One region of the Alteromonas sp. AWJ4_197 genome, then DNA from elsewhere that is predicted to be linked to it. Evidence: predicted binding sites of a transcription regulator. Region 1 holds the regulator's gene; the other holds the start of a gene.
What was found. Region 1 encodes NrdR, which represses ribonucleotide reductase genes. Its sites were predicted from a motif close to AAACACNANATNTNGTGTTT; they were not measured.
Positions count from the first base shown of each region.

Region 2: the regulator NrdR is predicted to act here: its motif matches at 6,794-6,813, upstream of nrdA (class 1a ribonucleoside-diphosphate reductase subunit alpha).

Region 1 is NZ_JBSWWW010000002.1:24,585-33,066, reverse strand. It holds gene ettA (energy-dependent translational throttle protein EttA) at 1-404, opposite strand, end outside; gene lpxD (UDP-3-O-(3-hydroxymyristoyl)glucosamine N-acyltransferase) at 624-1,661, shown strand; gene glyA (serine hydroxymethyltransferase) at 1,855-3,111, shown strand; gene nrdR (transcriptional regulator NrdR) at 3,214-3,663, shown strand; gene ribD (bifunctional diaminohydroxyphosphoribosylaminopyrimidine deaminase/5-amino-6-(5-phosphoribosylamino)uracil reductase RibD) at 3,672-4,793, shown strand; gene ACXAGC_RS03525 (riboflavin synthase) at 4,815-5,480, shown strand; gene ribBA (bifunctional 3,4-dihydroxy-2-butanone-4-phosphate synthase/GTP cyclohydrolase II) at 5,499-6,599, shown strand; gene ribH (6,7-dimethyl-8-ribityllumazine synthase) at 6,685-7,158, shown strand; gene nusB (transcription antitermination factor NusB) at 7,170-7,589, shown strand; gene thiL (thiamine-phosphate kinase) at 7,651-8,482, shown strand, end outside.
Region 2 is NZ_JBSWWW010000004.1:139,208-147,689, forward strand. It holds gene cmk ((d)CMP kinase) at 1-304, opposite strand, end outside; gene aroA (3-phosphoshikimate 1-carboxyvinyltransferase) at 443-1,723, opposite strand; gene serC (3-phosphoserine/phosphohydroxythreonine transaminase) at 1,728-2,813, opposite strand; gene gyrA (DNA topoisomerase (ATP-hydrolyzing) subunit A) at 2,904-5,597, opposite strand; gene ubiG (bifunctional 2-polyprenyl-6-hydroxyphenol methylase/3-demethylubiquinol 3-O-methyltransferase UbiG) at 5,888-6,595, shown strand; gene nrdA (class 1a ribonucleoside-diphosphate reductase subunit alpha) at 7,017-8,482, shown strand, end outside.

The sequences.
Region 1 (8,482 bases):
GCCTGAATAATCGCTTCCAGCTCACCTTGTTCCTTTGCCAGCGCATCAAAATCGGCGTCTGCTTCGGCGTAGGCGGCATACACTTCATCAAGACGGGTAAGGGCGTGTTTTACATCAGCAACCGCTTCTTCGATGTTGCCGCGTACGTCTTTGGACTCGTCCAGCTTAGGTTCCTGTGGCAGGTAACCAATGTTGATACCCGGCTGCGGGCGGGCTTCACCTTCTATTTCGGTGTCCACGCCGGCCATGATGCGGAGCAGGGTAGATTTACCCGCACCGTTAAGACCCAGAACACCGATTTTGGCGCCAGGGAAAAAGCTCAGAGAGATATCTTTTAAAATATGACGGTTGGGTGGCACAATTTTGCCAACCCTGTGCATGGAATATACGTATTGTGATGACATGTTCCGAACAGTGTCCTTGCTTCAATATAAGTAAATGATATGCCATCTATTGTACTCGCTTTGTCCTCAATCTGACCAGTAAAGCCAGCAGTGATTTTCAATAATGGGTTAATTTTGAACGTTTACATGGCGGATGGCAGGAAATTAATGGTGAGGGTCAGGACGAATCCGGGATTTTGCATTACCATACACACAGGAAATTGACTAACAGGTTAAGCTATGACGGCACACGCAAAACGCACATACACTTTAACTGAGCTGGCTGACCACGTGGGTGGCAGTGTGGCGGGTGATGAAGCCCGTATCAACGAAACAAAGCTGAGTGGTGTGGGCACTCTGGCCGGGTCCAAAGGCCACCAGATTTCATTTCTGACCAACGTAAAATATAAGTCGCAACTGGCTGATACGGCCGCCGGAGCGGTGATTTTGAATGAGAAAATGCTGGACGACTGTCCGGTTCCTGCGCTGGTTCACAGTAATCCCCACGCAGCCTTTGCCCGCATAGCCCAGTTGTTCGACACCACCCCGGAGGTGGCATCCGGTATCGCTGAAACAGCGGTTGTGGCTTCTTCTGCTACGCTGGGAACCAATGTGTCGCTGGGTCACAATGTCATTGTTGAAGATAATGTCATGCTGGGTGATAACGTCAGAATCGGCGCAAATACCGTGATTGGAAAAGGCACGAAAATTGGTGAGGGTTCGACCATTTATCCCAACGTCACCGTGTATCACGATATTGTGATTGGTAAGCGGGTGACTATTCACAGCCAGACCGTTATTGGAGCGGCAGGTTTTGGATACGCAAACGACAAAGGAACATGGCTGCCCATTCCGCAAACCGGCAGTGTACAGATTGGCGATGATTCACAAATTGGTGCTTCAAGCAGCATCGACCGTGGCGCAATGGAAGATACCATCATCGGTAAGAATGTGATTATCGATAACCAGGTACAGGTAGGACATAACTGTATCATTGGTGATCACTCCTGTATTTGCGGCGCTACAGGCATTGCTGGCAGTTGTCATATCGGCAAATACGTCATACTTGGCGGAGGCTGTGGTGTGAATGGACATATCAGCATTTGCGACAATGTGCAGGTAACCGGTTATACCATGATTGTGCAGGATATTACCGAGTCCGGCGTTTATTCATCCGGTCAGCCGGCCATGAAAAACCGCGACTGGCGTAAAGTGACTGTACGGACCCGTCAGATCGATGATCTCTTTAACCGTGTGAAAGCGCTGGAAAAAGGTTAAATCTTTCTGAATTGTAATTAAACGTTATATATGGCCGCAGGCCGCGGCGTATAAGCGGTAGGGCAGTGTTAAGAAATGCTGCCGCTGCGGATATAAACGAAACGGGCATAAAGCAGTATACATGCGGCTTAAAATGACTAAAATATGCCCCTCATTTTTTAGCTGTCCATAAAACGCAGAGTAAGGAGCCTTCATGTTACCTCGCGATATGACTATTGCGGATTACGATCCGGAACTGGCAGATGCCATGGCCAAAGAAGCTGAGCGTCAGGAGCATCACATTGAGCTCATCGCATCAGAAAACTATTGCAGTCCACGTGTCATGGAGGCGCAAGGCTCTCAGTTAACGAATAAGTACGCAGAAGGTTATCCCGGCAAGCGTTACTATGGTGGTTGTGAGCATGTAGACGTGGTAGAGCAACTGGCGATTGACCGTGCTAAGCAACTGTTTGGTGCTGAGTACGCCAACGTTCAGCCCCATGCAGGCTCTCAGGCCAACGCTGCTGCGTTTATGGCTCTAATTAATGCCGGTGATACTGTTCTGGGTATGAGTCTGTCTGAAGGCGGTCACTTAACTCACGGTTCTCACGTAAACTTCTCAGGTAAAACCTACAACGCGGTACAGTATGGTCTGAATGAAGAAACCGGCGAAATCGATTACGAGCAGGTTGAAGCACTGGCCTTAGAGCACAAGCCTAAGATGATTATCGGTGGTTTCTCTGCTTATTCAAAAGTGGTTGACTGGGCCCGTTTCCGTGAAATCGCAGATAAAGTAGGTGCGTACCTGCTGGTCGACATGGCACACGTTGCCGGTCTGATTGCTGCCGGTGTTTATCCGAGCCCGCTGCCTCATGCACACGTAGTGACTACCACGACTCACAAAACCCTTGCGGGTCCACGTAGTGGTCTGATCCTGTCTGCCTGTGGCGACGAAGACATCTACAAGAAGCTGAACAGCTCTGTATTCCCGGGCAACCAGGGTGGTCCTCTGTGTCACGTTATTGCAGCTAAAGCGGTAGCGTTCAAAGAAGCCCTTCAGCCTGAATTTAAAGAATATCAGCAGCAAGTTGTGAAAAACGCAAAAGCCATGGTTGAAGTGGTGCTGGAGCGTGGTTACGACGTAGTGTCAGGCGGTACTGAAAACCACCTGTTCCTGCTGGATCTGATTAAGAAAGATATCACAGGTAAAGACGCTGATGCCGCGCTTGGCCGTGCAAACATCACTGTAAACAAAAACTCTGTACCAAAAGATCCACGTTCACCGTTCGTGACCAGTGGTCTGCGTATCGGTAGTCCGGCGATTACCCGTCGTGGCTTCAAAGAAGAGCAGGCGAAACAGGTTGCGACCTGGATCTGCGACATTCTGGACAACATGGGTGATGAAAGTGTTGTTGAGCGTGTTAAAGGTGAAGTTGTTGAACTGTGTAAAGCGTTCCCGGTTTACGGGTAAGCCGCTTTATCGGTATGAAATTCCCCGCTCTTAGTCAGTAAGAGTTTATGCCGTCAGAGCAGCCTGTGCTGCCTGGCGGCTTTGTTGTTAAAAGGACCTGCTATGTTTTGCCCGTTTTGTTCGGCACAGGAAACCAAGGTTATCGATTCCCGTCTGGTGGCAGAAGGGCATCAGGTACGTCGCCGTCGCGAATGTGTTATCTGTCACGAGCGCTTTACTACCTTTGAAAGTGCTGAATTAGTGATGCCGAGAGTCATTAAACGGGATGGTTCGAGAGAGCCGTTCAATGAAGATAAGCTGCGCGCCGGCTTGCAGCGGGCACTGGAAAAGCGCCCTGTGAGCACGGAGAAAGTGGAAGAAGTGATTTTGTCGCTGAAATCTGCATTGCGTGCTACCGGTGAGCGGGAAGTCTCCAGTGAATTCCTTGGTAATCTGATTATGGATGCACTGAAGGTGCTGGACAAAGTCGCTTATGTACGGTTTGCGTCAGTGTACCGCTCATTTGAAGATATTCGTGAGTTTGGTGAGGAAATTGCCCGTTTAGGAGACTGATAACCGCCATGAAAACCACGTCAGCTGTTTCCATTTCTCAGGACTACGCCTGGATGGCGAAAGCCATCAGACTGGCTACGCAGGGTCAGTTCACCACATCTCCGAATCCCCGTGTCGGTTGTATTATTCTTGACAGTAACGGCGACTTAGCCGGACAGGGTTACCATATTCAGGCCGGCACTCCCCACGCGGAAGTACATGCTCTTCGTGAAGCGGGCGATAAGGCCCGTGGCGGTACGGCTTATGTCACACTTGAGCCCTGCAGTCATTTCGGACGAACGCCTCCCTGTGCCGATGCTTTAGTGGAGGCTGGTGTCAGCAGAGTGGTTATCGCCATGACTGATCCGAACCCTCAGGTGAGCGGCCGTGGCATAAAAAAACTTCAGGATGCCGGCATTGATGTGGTGTCTGATATTCTGGCGGCCGAATCGGCAGCATTGAACCCCGGTTTTATCAAACGCATGGTATCAGGCAAACCGCGGGTAACGGTAAAACTGGGTATCAGTCTTGATGGCAAAATCGCGTTGTCTAACGGCGTCAGTCAATGGATCACCAGTCCCGAATCCCGTCGCGATGTGCAATTACACCGTGCTGCAAGTTGTGCCATTCTAACCGGCAGTGGCACTGCACTGGCCGACAATCCGTCTTTGCTGGTCAGGGAAAATGAAGCCAATTTTTCTGATTATCCTGTTTCGCCGGTAAGGCAGCCGCTCAGGGTCGTGATAGACAGCCACAACCGGTTACCGGACGATCTGCAATTATTCACAGACGGACACAAAACCCTGCGGGTAACCGGTCAGCCAGTTGCGCCGCAAACCAGTGTCCCTGCACTAGCCGTCTCCATGCGTGGCAATTACATAGACCTGTCTCAGCTCATGGAGAAGCTGGGGGAGCGGCAAATTAATGATGTGTGGGTGGAAGCCGGCCCGGGTCTTGCCGGTGCATTGTTTACTGCCGGTGAAGTTGACCGGCTTGTGGTGTATCAGGCGTCCAAACTGTTAGGTGACAAAGCACAAAGCATGCTCACGCTGGATGAATTTGTGTCGCTGGATGAAACGCCGGTACTGTCACTGACTGACGTACGGCAAACCGGCCCTGATATCCGCTTGTCATACGATATAATTAAGTAACGCTTTTGTAGAGGGTATACGATGTTTACCGGAATTATTCAGGCCCTGGGGACGATTCAGTCTCTTGATCACCGGGGCGAAGACATCAAGCTGACTGTGTCGTCGGAAAAGCTGGATATGTCTGATGTGGCCCTTGGCGACAGTATTGCCACAAACGGCGTCTGTCTCACAGTAACCGACTTCGGTACAGATTATTATTGTGCTGACGTGTCAGCCGAAACCATCCGTTACACCGGTTTTGCCAATTATAAGCCCGGCAGTACCGTGAATCTGGAAAAAGCCATGCGCCCCACAGATCGTTTTGGTGGTCATATTGTATCCGGCCATGTGGATGGCGTTGGTGAAGTCAAAAAGATTGTTAAACACAGTACTTACATTGAAATCTGGATTTCTGCCCCCACTGAGTTAGCAAAGTATATTGCCCATAAAGGCAGTATCACGGTGGACGGCGTCAGCCTGACTGTGAATGAGGTGGATGGCAATGAGTTTATGTTGTGGATCATCCCTCACACCCTGCAGGAAACGGTTATCGGCACGTATAAAGCCGGCAGTCGGCTCAATCTGGAAGTAGACGTGGTTGCCCGCTATCTGGAACGCCTGATGATGGGTGATAAGGCAGCAGAAAAGACCACCAAAAAAGACATTAGTATGGCCTTCCTGGCCGAAAATGGTTTTCTTAGAAAATAACCCTACATAAGTGAAATTATGGCACTCAACACCACAGCTGAAATAATTGAAGATATCCGTCAGGGTAAAATGGTTATCCTGATGGACGATGAAGATCGCGAGAATGAAGGCGATATCATCATGGCCGCTGAGCATGTGACGCCGGAAGCGATTAACTTTATGGTTACTCATGCCCGCGGACTGGTATGCCTGCCCATGACGCAGGAGCGCTGTGAACGTTTGAATTTACCGCTGATGGTAGATAAAAACGGCGCACAATTTCATACCGCCTTTACCGTTTCCATTGAAGCAGCCCGTGGCGTAACCACCGGTATTTCTGCTGCAGACCGCGCGACCACGATTCTGGCCGCGGTAGGTAAAGATGCTAAAGCAACTGACATTGTGCAGCCGGGCCACATTTTTCCGTTAATTGCTAAAGAAGGCGGTGTGCTGAATCGTGCAGGTCATACCGAAGCAAGCGTCGATCTTGCCCGCCTTGGTGGCTGTGAGCCAGCTGCTGTTATTGTCGAGATCCTCAATGAAGACGGCACCATGGCCCGTCGTCCTGAGCTCGAAAAATTCGCCGAAAAATACGATATAAAAATCGGCACAATTGCGGATCTGATTGAATATCGCAATCTGAACGAAACCACAATAGAGAAAGTTGCCCAGTGCAGCCTGCCTACGGAATATGGTGAGTTCGAACTGCATACCTTTAAAGATGTTATCGATAATCAGATTCACTTTGCGCTGAAGAAAGGTGACATTGACCCGGAAACACCTACACTTGTGCGTGTTCACTTGCATAATACGCTTAGTGATTTACTGGGTTCTACCCGCGCGATAAACCGTACCATGACTTTACCTGATGCCATGAAGCGCATTGCAGACGAGGGTGGTGTGCTGGTGGTGCTGGGTAAAGAAGAAGACCTGGAAGGGCAGGTCAGACAATTTGCTGCAGAAGACCGTGGTGAAAAGCCGGAAGGAAAAACCTGGACCGGTTCATCACGTACCGTAGGTGTTGGCAGCCAGATTCTGGCGACCATGGGCGTTAAAAAAATGCGTTTGCTCAGCAAGCCGGTCAAATACCATGCGCTGTCCGGCTTCGGACTGGATGTGGTGGAATACATTCATAATTAGTTCCCGTGTAATTCGTGAACATTCGATTTAGTTTGCGCGCAGTTATGCTATACTGCGCGCCGTTTTTTCATAGGGGTGGAATACCATGCAGGTAATTGAAGGTAATATTCGCGCGACAGGCAAGAAATTCGCGATTGTTGTGTCACGTTTCAACAGTTTTGTTGTAGAAAGCTTGCTTGAAGGTGCGCTGGATACGTTAGAGCGTCACGGTGAAGTCAGCGACAATGACATCACCCTGGTTCGCGTACCGGGTGCATATGAATTACCTGTAGCAGCGAAAAAACTGGCAGAAAAAGGCCAGTTCGATGCGATTATCGCTTTAGGTGCGGTGATCCGCGGTGGTACGCCTCACTTTGATTTTGTTGCCGGTGAGTGTAACAAAGGTCTGGCCCAAGTATCACTGGAGTATGGTATTCCGGTCTCTTTCGGTGTTATCACCACAGATTCTATCGAACAGGCTATTGAGCGTTCCGGTACCAAAGCGGGGAACAAAGGTGCAGAAGCTGCACTGGGTGCCCTTGAGATGGTGAACGTTGTTTCAGCGCTTAACGATCTTTAACCGGGGGTTACGTGAAAGTATCCGCACGTCATAAAGCCAGAGAACTTGCCCTTCAGGGTGTTTATTCATGGCAAATGAGCAAGAACGATATCGCCCAGGTGGAGTTATCACTTGCGACCAGTAACGATATGCAGAAAGTCGACATGGTGTATTTCCAGGCCATGTTGCGCGGTGTTGCGGAAAATGCAGAAGCATTAGACGTAAAAATTAAGCCATACCTTGGCCGTTTACCGGAAGAACTGGATCCTATCGAAAAAGCGATTCTGCGTATTGCTACCTATGAATTAACTGAGCGCATGGACGTGCCTTATCGTGTAATTATTAACGAAGCCATTGAACTTGCTAAATCTTTTGGTGCCGAAGAAAGCCATAAGTTTATCAATGGTGCGTTAGATAAAGCGGTGAAGACGTTACGTCAGCACGAGCGTTAACAGCGATCTATTTACGTACCTGTACGTAATGACACGACGACACTGAATTAACCGGTAAAACGTGAAAGAATTTGATCTTATTGGCCGTTACTTTGCAAATGGCGGCCATCAACGAAAAGACGTAATCGTCGGCATCGGTGATGACTGTGCCGTTACGTCTGTTCCTGCAAATCAGCAGCTCGCCATTACCACTGATACACTGGTGTCCGGCGTGCATTTCCTTAAAGATGCGCCTGCCAGATCCGTTGCCTATAAAGCAGTTGCTGTTAATCTCAGTGATCTCGCCGCAATGGGTGCAGAGCCAGCCTGGATTTCTCTTTCCCTGTCTATGTCTCATGTGGACGAGGCCTGGATGGAAGAATTTGCCAGTGGCCTGTATGAGCTCACCAGATACTATTCTGTGCAGCTCATTGGCGGTGACACGGTACGCGGTCCTCTGGCGATGACTATCACTGCGCAGGGTTTTATTCCCCCCGAAGCAGCGTTGAAGCGCAGCACGGCGAGACCCGGCGACTGGATATATGTGACCGGCACTACCGGTGATGCCGGCGCTGGTCTGGATATTCTCAAAGGGTCACGTGAAGCCAAAGAGGAAGACAGGGAGTTTCTGGTTAAACGTCATTTGTATCCCACTCCGCGAGTAGCTGTCGGAGCGGCGCTGCGACGCATTGCCTCTTCCTGTATAGATGTGTCAGACGGCCTGCTGGCTGATTTAAATCACATTCTGAAAGCATCAAATTGCGGTGCAACTGTACACGTAGACCGCTTACCCGTGTCTTCGGCCTTGTTCAATTGTGTGGGTGCACAGGATGCCTACCGTTATGCGCTGACTGCCGGTGATGATTATGAACTGGTGTTCACTGTAAACGAAGAGCAGCGTGGCAATCTGGAAA
Region 2 (8,482 bases), on a different contig from region 1:
CCTGTGATGCTACAGCGCCTACCTGTTCAGTGCGGATGTCATCAGTCACATCTTCGCCTTCCAGAATAATGCGGTTAGCTTCGCCGTTTGTTTCAAAGCTGACATCCAGACCGGTTGCCAGCGGCACAACAGAAGCTTCATCATCCACGGGTAAATCGTGGTGTAATGCTGCAACAGCCAGAACGCGGTATATTGCGCCACTATCCAGAAAATGCCATTGAAGTTCTTTTGCAAGTAAACTGCTCAGGGTTCCTTTACCAGCTCCACTTGGTCCGTCAACCGTGACGACGGGGATCAGTTGCATACCTGCTCCACTTGTTAAAAGGTTATTAAATCGCGCGCAATTATACGCACCTTGGCATGATAAGCAATGCTGCCTGTAAGAACAGGCAGCATTGTTTTAACTTAGAAAGCTGTCATTTTCCTGACAGTTAGCGACAAATTAGTGACAAATTGTCGCGAATCGGGTGAAGTAGTCTGGGAAGGTTTTGGCTGTACAGCGCGGATCGTTAATAGTGACCGGCGTATCGCTAAGTGCTACAAGAGAGAAGCACATTGCCACACGGTGATCATTATACGTATCGATTTCAGCATGCTTCAGTGATTTCAAAGGTTGCACGGTAATGTAATCGTGTCCTTCGTCCACTTCGGCGCCCAATTTACGTAACTCAGTAGCCATTGCATGCAGGCGATCCGTTTCTTTAACCCGCCAGTTGTAGATATTACGGATAGACGTCGGCCCTTCAGCAAACAGCGCTGTGGTAGCAATAGTCATGGCTGCATCAGGAATATGATTCATATCCATATCCACACCTTTTAACGGTGCACCGGTGACAGTCACTGACTCATCCGCCCATTCAACTTTCGCTCCCATCGCTTCAAGTACATCAGCAAAACGTACGTCACCCTGGATACTTTTACGACCAATGCCGGTAACTTTCACCGTACCGCCTTTAATTGCAGCAGCAGCCAGGAAGTAAGAGGCCGATGATGCATCACCCTCAACCATGAAACGACCCGGAGAAGTGTAAGTTTGATTTCCCTTAACCTCGAAGCAGGTGTAGTCATTGTTAGTGACGACAATACCGAATTTGGCCATGGTATCCAGCGTAATATCGATATAGGGTTTAGAAACCAGCTCCCCCTTAATTTTTATCAGCGTATCAGAAACGAATAACGGCGCAGCCATTAATATTGCGGTCAGGAACTGACTGGATACGCTTCCATCCACGCTAACTTCTTTTGCCGACAACGGTTTACCGGCAATTTTAAGCGGCGGATAACCGGTATTTTTAAGATATGTGACATCAGCACCGGCTTCCAGCAAGGCATCAACCAGATCGCCGATTGGACGCTCTTCCATACGTGGTTCGCCGGTCAGTGTAACCAGCACATCACTGGCAGCAAGGACAGCACACAACGGGCGCATTGCCGTTCCTGCATTGCCAAGAAATAATTCGGTTTCACCGGCAACGTTGAATTTTCCGCCAATACCGGTAACCGTACATTCAGTCTTATCTTCACTCAGTGTGTAAGTCACACCCAGCTTTTCCAGGGCGACCAGCATGTGGCGGATATCATCACTGTCCAGCAAATTAGTCAGTGTTGTCTCACCTTTTGCCAGCGCTGCAAGTAACAGAGCACGGTTAGATAAACTCTTAGACCCCGGTACGTTGACTTCTCCGTCTACACGGGAAATTGGTTGTAATGTTAACTGCTCCACTGACTCACCCGTTTTGCTTTTCAAATTGCTGCATAAATTCAACCAGTGCCACAACACCTTCAACCGGCATTGCGTTGTAGATACTGGCGCGCATCCCGCCCACAGAGCGGTGCCCTTTCAACGCTTTCAGTCCGGCAGCTTCAGCTTGTTCTAAAAATGCCTGATTCAAGCCGTCATCTGCCAGATGGAAAGGCACATTCATTTTAGAACGGTTGTCAGGATGCACCGGGTTTGAGTAGAAATCACTGTTATCGATAGCACTGTAAAGTAACGCTGCTTTCTCATCGTTGCGTTTTTGCATGGCACTCAGGCCACCATTGTTCTTCAACCATTTGAACACGAGACCCGCCAGATACCATGAGAAAGTGGGCGGTGTGTTATACATTGAATCGTGATTAGCCATCAATTCAAAATCGAAAATGGACGGGGTTTCTTTACGCGCTTTACCGATAAGGTCGTCGCGAACAATTAATACCGATAAACCGGAAGGACCGATATTTTTTTGTGCGCCGGCATAAATAATACCGTGTGCAGCCACATCCAGTGGTTGCGACAAAATACAAGAAGACATATCAGATACCAGCGGTACCTTACCTGCCTCAGGTAACCAGTCAAAAGCAATACCATCAACGGTTTCATTGGGGCAAAAATGCAGGTAAGCCGCATTCTGGTCAACATCGCCGGCATTGACTCTTGCGACTGATTTCAGTCCGTCAATCTCGATGGTTTCACCAATCACTTTGGCATTGTTGTATTTAGATGCCTCAGCAACGGCCCCTTTCGACCAGGAGCCGGTAACCATGTGCAAAGATGTGTCACCGGTTTGAGAGATGTTCAGCGGCACAGAGGCAAACTGTCCTCGGCCGCCACCATGGGCAAAAAGTACTTTGTAATTGTCCGGTACGGCCAGTAAGTCGCGCAGGTCCTGCTCTGCGGTAGCGGCAACTTCAATAAAATCTTTGCCTCGATGGCTGACTTCCATGACAGAACAGCCTGAATCACGCCAGTTCAGAAATTCCGCCTGTGCCTGCTGCATGACCTCTGCAGGTAACATTGCGGGTCCAGCACTGAAGTTAAATACATTACTCATAGATTATTTCAACACCTGTAAACACAACAAGCGGCAAAAGCCGCTTGTTGAATAAGAGTTAAAACGCGCTGCAGTTAACAGCGCGCCGGCTTATTCTTCTGTCGTTGGCTTATCGCTGTCTGAGACAGCGGCATCATTGTTAGCAGATGCTTCTTCAGCGGTGTTTACCCCGCCTTCTTCCAGTTCAAGTTCTTCGTCGATCACTTCTTCGATACGTTGAAGACCTACTACTTTCTCATCATCAGCAGTTCTGATCAGACGTACACCCTGGGTGTTACGGCCAACCGTAGACACTTCACCGACACGGGTACGTACCAGTGTGCCCATGTTGCTGATAAGCATGATTTCGTCGGTTTCATCAACCTGTACAGCGCCGACAACTTTACCGTTACGTTCTGACACTTTGATAGACACCACGCCCTGAGTCGCACGACTCTTAGCCGGGTAATCTTCAAGGGGCGTACGTTTACCATAACCGTTTTCAGTTGCAGTAAGGATGGCGCCGTCACCACGGGGAACAATCAGAGATACCACACGCTGACCTTCCTGCAGTTTAATACCGCGAACACCCGTTGCCGTTCTGCCCATAGGACGCAGAGCCTGCAACTCTTCACCGGTTTCCGGATCACGTTTTACTTCACCTGTTTCTGAGTCGCGCAGTTTTTCGTTAAAACGAACCACTTTACCTTCGTCAGAGAACAGCATGATGTCGTCATCACCGTGGGTGATTGATACGCCAATCAGTTCATCGCCTTCATTAAGGTTAACGGCAATAATACCACTGGAGCGCGGTCTGGAGTACAGACTCAAATCAGTCTTTTTCACCGTACCGTTGGCTGTCGCCATGAGTACAAACTTGCCTTCTTCAAATTCTTTGATAGGCAGAATGGCAGTGATCCGCTCGTCATTTTCCAGCGGCAGAATATTCACAATCGGTTTACCACGGGCGTTCCGGCTGGCAAATGGTAACTGATAAACCTTCAACCAGTACAGACGGCCACGGGTAGAGAAACACAGGATGTGGTCGTGGGTATTCGCAACCAGCAGACGCTCAATGAAATCTTCATCTTTCATCTTCGTCGCTGACTTACCTTTACCACCACGACGCTGTGCTTCATATTCAGTCAGTTTCTGATATTTCACATAGCCTTCACGGGACAGCGTCACAACAACGTCTTCCTGCTCAATCAAATCTTCAATATCAATGTCATGACTTGCAGCCGTGATCTCTGTGCGACGTTCATCACCAAACTCATCACGAACTTTTTCGAGCTCTTCGCGAATCACTTCCATCAGACGCTCAGGGCTACGCAGAATGTGCAGCAATTCAGCGATGATAGCGAGTAACTCTTTGTACTCATCAAGGATCTTTTCGTGCTCAAGACCAGTCAGTTTGTGAAGACGCAGATCAAGGATGGCCTGTGCCTGTTGTTCTGTCAGGTAGTACTTGCCGTCACGGATACCAAATTCCGGCGTCAGCCAGTCCGGACGGGCTGCATCATCACCGGCACGCTCAAGCATGTCAGCAACATCACCCAGGTTCCAGCCCTGCGCAACCAAAGCTTTCTTTGCTTCAGACGGACTCGGCGAAGCTTTGATAAGCTCAATGATAGGATCGATATTGGTCAGTGCGATGGCAAGACCTTCAAGGATATGGGCACGGTCCCGCGCTTTACGCAGTTCATATACCGTACGGCGGGTAACCACTTCACGACGGTGAAGGATAAACGCCTCTAGCATTTCCTTGAGATTAAATACTTTAGGCTGACCGTTATCCAGTGCCACCATATTAATACCGAATACTGTTTGTAGCTGGGTATTGGCATACAGGTGGTTAAGCAGTACTTCCGCCGACTCGTTGCGTTTTACTTCAACAACAATGCGCATACCGTCTTTGTCAGACTCATCACGCAGGGCAGAAATACCTTCGATACGTTTTTCTTTTACCAGTTCAGCGATCTTTTCAATCAGACGGGCTTTGTTTACCTGATAAGGGATCTCATTAACAATGATGGTTTCTTTACCATTACTGTCGGTTTCTATTTCTGCTTTGGCACGCAGATAGATTTTGCCACGACCGGTACGGTAAGCATCATCAATACCCTTACGACCACTGATCATCGCCGCAGTAGGGAAATCCGGACCCGGAATATGCTGCATCAGCTCTTCAATGGTAACGGCAGGATTCTCTATCATTGCGATACAGCCGTTGACCACTTCAGTGAGGTTGTGGGGCGGAATGTTTGTTGCCATACCAACGGCAATACCGGAGGAGCCGTTTACCAGCAGGTTTGGTACCTTAGTAGGTAAAACCTCAGGAATTTGCTCTGTACCGTCATAGTTAGGTACGAAATCTACGGTTTCTTTATCAAGATCCGCCAGTAACTCATGGGCAATTTTAGCCATACGTACTTCGGTATAACGCATTGCCGCGGCAGAGTCGCCGTCTACAGAACCGAAGTTCCCCTGCCCGTCTACCAGCATGTAGCGTAAAGAGAATGGCTGCGCCATACGTACGATGGTGTCGTACACCGCACTGTCACCATGAGGGTGATATTTACCGATAACATCACCCACCACACGGGCAGATTTCTTATACGGTTTATTGAAGTCGTTTTTGAGTTCGTTCATCGCGAAGAGTACGCGGCGGTGAACCGGCTTGAGGCCGTCCCTTACGTCAGGCAATGCTCGCCCGACAATAACGCTCATCGCATAATCAAGGTAGGAGTTTTTAAGCTCTTCCTCGATATTTATGGGGAGAATTTCTTTAGCGTTATCAGTCATAAACTGCTATGTCCCTTGATTCAAGTTCAAGCGTATCCAATGTCACGCACTTTTAAATGCAGCTAAGAACAGCGCTTTCTTATTATGGGTTTTACAAGTAATCATTGAGTGTATCACCGGATGACAGATTTATGTAGCGCTTAATACCCGCAAATGGGGCTGTTATTACCAACCGATTACTTTTCACGCAATTAATCCACTTTAATACACAAATCGTCCCTTTTACTGCTTTGATCATGTATCGTATTTATCAAAATCAATCTCCTCTATCTGATAATACGAGCACCAGTATGTCGAATGTCGATGAACAAGAAATTGCCAAATTCAGTGAACTGGCCTCCCGTTGGTGGGATACCGAAAGTGAATTCAAACCCCTGCACTTAATCAACCCGTTAAGACTTGATTTTGTGCAGCAGCACTGTGATGGTCTGTTTGAAAAGAAAGTGCTGGATATTGGTTGTGGCGGCGGCATTCTTGCAGAATCCATGGCTAAACTGGGTGCTGATGTTACCGGTATTGATTTGGCGTCTGCTTCTTTAGAGGTTGCTAAACTTCATGGTCTCGAATCCGGTGTAAAAGTCGATTATCAGTGTGTTTCTGCAGAAGACTTTGCAGAACAAAGACCCGGAGAGTTCGATGTGGTGACGTGTATGGAAATGCTCGAGCACGTTCCCGATCCGGCATCGATCATCGCTGCCTGCGCCAGGCTGGTTAAGCCCGGTGGTCATGTATTTCTGTCTACTTTAAACAGAAATGTGAAATCCTGGCTGATGGGCATCGTTGGTGCCGAATATATCCTCAAGCTGGTACCAAAAGGCACGCATCAGCATGCCCGTTTCATTAAGCCTTCAGAATTAATGGCAATGACCGATAAGGTTGATCTGTTTGCCAGAAACACCACAGGTCTGCATATGGATCCGCTAAGCCGCCAGTTCTACTTATCGGACAAAAACATCGATGTGAACTATATCGTCCATACGCAAAAAAGCCTACAGTAAACACTATATATAGTATTTAAGAATAAATATTACGCTATATGTCGTATTTGTAACCAACCCGCTTTGAGCGATTAAAACTTTTTAACCGGCGATCAAAAAAAGTAAAAAATGGTTGCATCTGTCTGATTTGGCTTAATCATGCCGCTCATAGGTGAGTTACCACTAACCTTTTTCAGGCACCGTTTTGATCGCTGGATAAACCACCAGATATTGGGTTGCAAAACCACGCAAACCTCACTATCTTGTGTCTTGTCCGACGGGTGTTTTAGAACAATAAAGTAGTACAAAAACACGGGATCCCGCCAGGCAGTAAGGGATCTCTGCTGGATCAAGCTTTCAAGGCTTAGCAAATTCAATTTTATAAAGATGAAAAGGGTGCCAACCCTTGCTTCATGCGCTAACAAACTAACGGCCAGTACAAATGAACAACAACTTGTATGTCACTAAACGCAATGGCGAAAAAGAAGTCATTGAGTTAGATAAGATCCATAAAGTGATCACGTGGGCAGCAGAAGGGTTAAATAACGTTTCTGTTTCTCAGGTAGAAATCAAAGCTCAGATCCAATTTTACGATGGTATAAAGACCGGCGAAATCCACGAGACATTGATCAAGTCTGCAGCCGATCTTATTTCAACAGATGCGCCTGATTATCAGTATCTTGCAGCCCGTCTGGCTATCTTCCACCTGCGTAAAAAAGCATATGGACAGTTTGAGCCGCCTAAATTGTTTGATCATGTTAAAAAGATGGTTGAACAGGGTAAGTATGACGAGCACCTGTTGTCTGACTACACCCAGGCTGAATTTGAGGCGATGGATGATTTCATCGATCACTGGCGTGATATGACCTTCAGTTATGCTGCTGTTAAGCAGCTTGAAGGTAAGTATCTGGTACAAAACCGTGTTACCGGCGACATCTATGAAAGTGCCCAGTTCCTGTATGTTCTGGTAGCCGCCTGCCTGTTCGCTGACTACCCGAAAGAAACCCGTCTTGATTATGTCCGCCGTTTTTACGATGCAACATCGACATTCAAGATTTCTCTGCCTACACCGATTATGTCCGGTGTGCGCACCCCTACCCGTCAGTTCAGCTCATGCGTACTGATTGAAACCGGTGATAGTCTGGATTCTATCAACGCCACCGCCAGCGCCATCGTAAAATACGTGAGTCAGCGTGCCGGTATTGGTGTAAACGCTGGTCGCATTCGTGCACTGGGTAGTCCAATCCGTGGTGGTGAAGCTTTCCACACAGGTTGTATTCCTTTCTACAAGTACTTCCAGACTGCGGTAAAAAGCTGCTCTCAGGGCGGTGTTCGTGGTGGTGCAGCGACGTTGTTCTACCCGCTATGGCACATGGAAGTTGAATCACTGCTGGTATTGAAAAATAACCGTGGTGTTGAAGAAAACCGCGTACGTCATCTCGACTACGGCGTGCAATTCAACAAGCTGATGTATCAGCGTATGATGAAAGACGGCTACATCACACTGTTCAGCCCGTCTGATGTACCCGGTCTGTACGATGCTTTCTTTGCTGATCAGAACAAGTTCGAAGAGCTGTATGTGAAATATGAACAGGATGACTCCATTCGTAAGAAGCAAATTAAAGCCATGGAACTGTTCAGTTTGTTTATGCAGGAGCGTGCTTCAACCGGCCGTATCTACCTGCAAAACGTTGACCACTGTAATACTCACAGCCCGTTTGACCCGGCTATTGCCCCTGTCCGTCAGAGCAACCTGTGTCTTGAAATCGCGCTGCCGACCAAGCCGTTGGAGCACGTAAACGACGAAAACGGCGAAATCGCACTGTGTACGCTGTCAGCATTTAACTTAGGCGCGATTAAATCTCTGGATGAATTCGAAGAATTATCCGACCTTGCTGTGCGTGCACT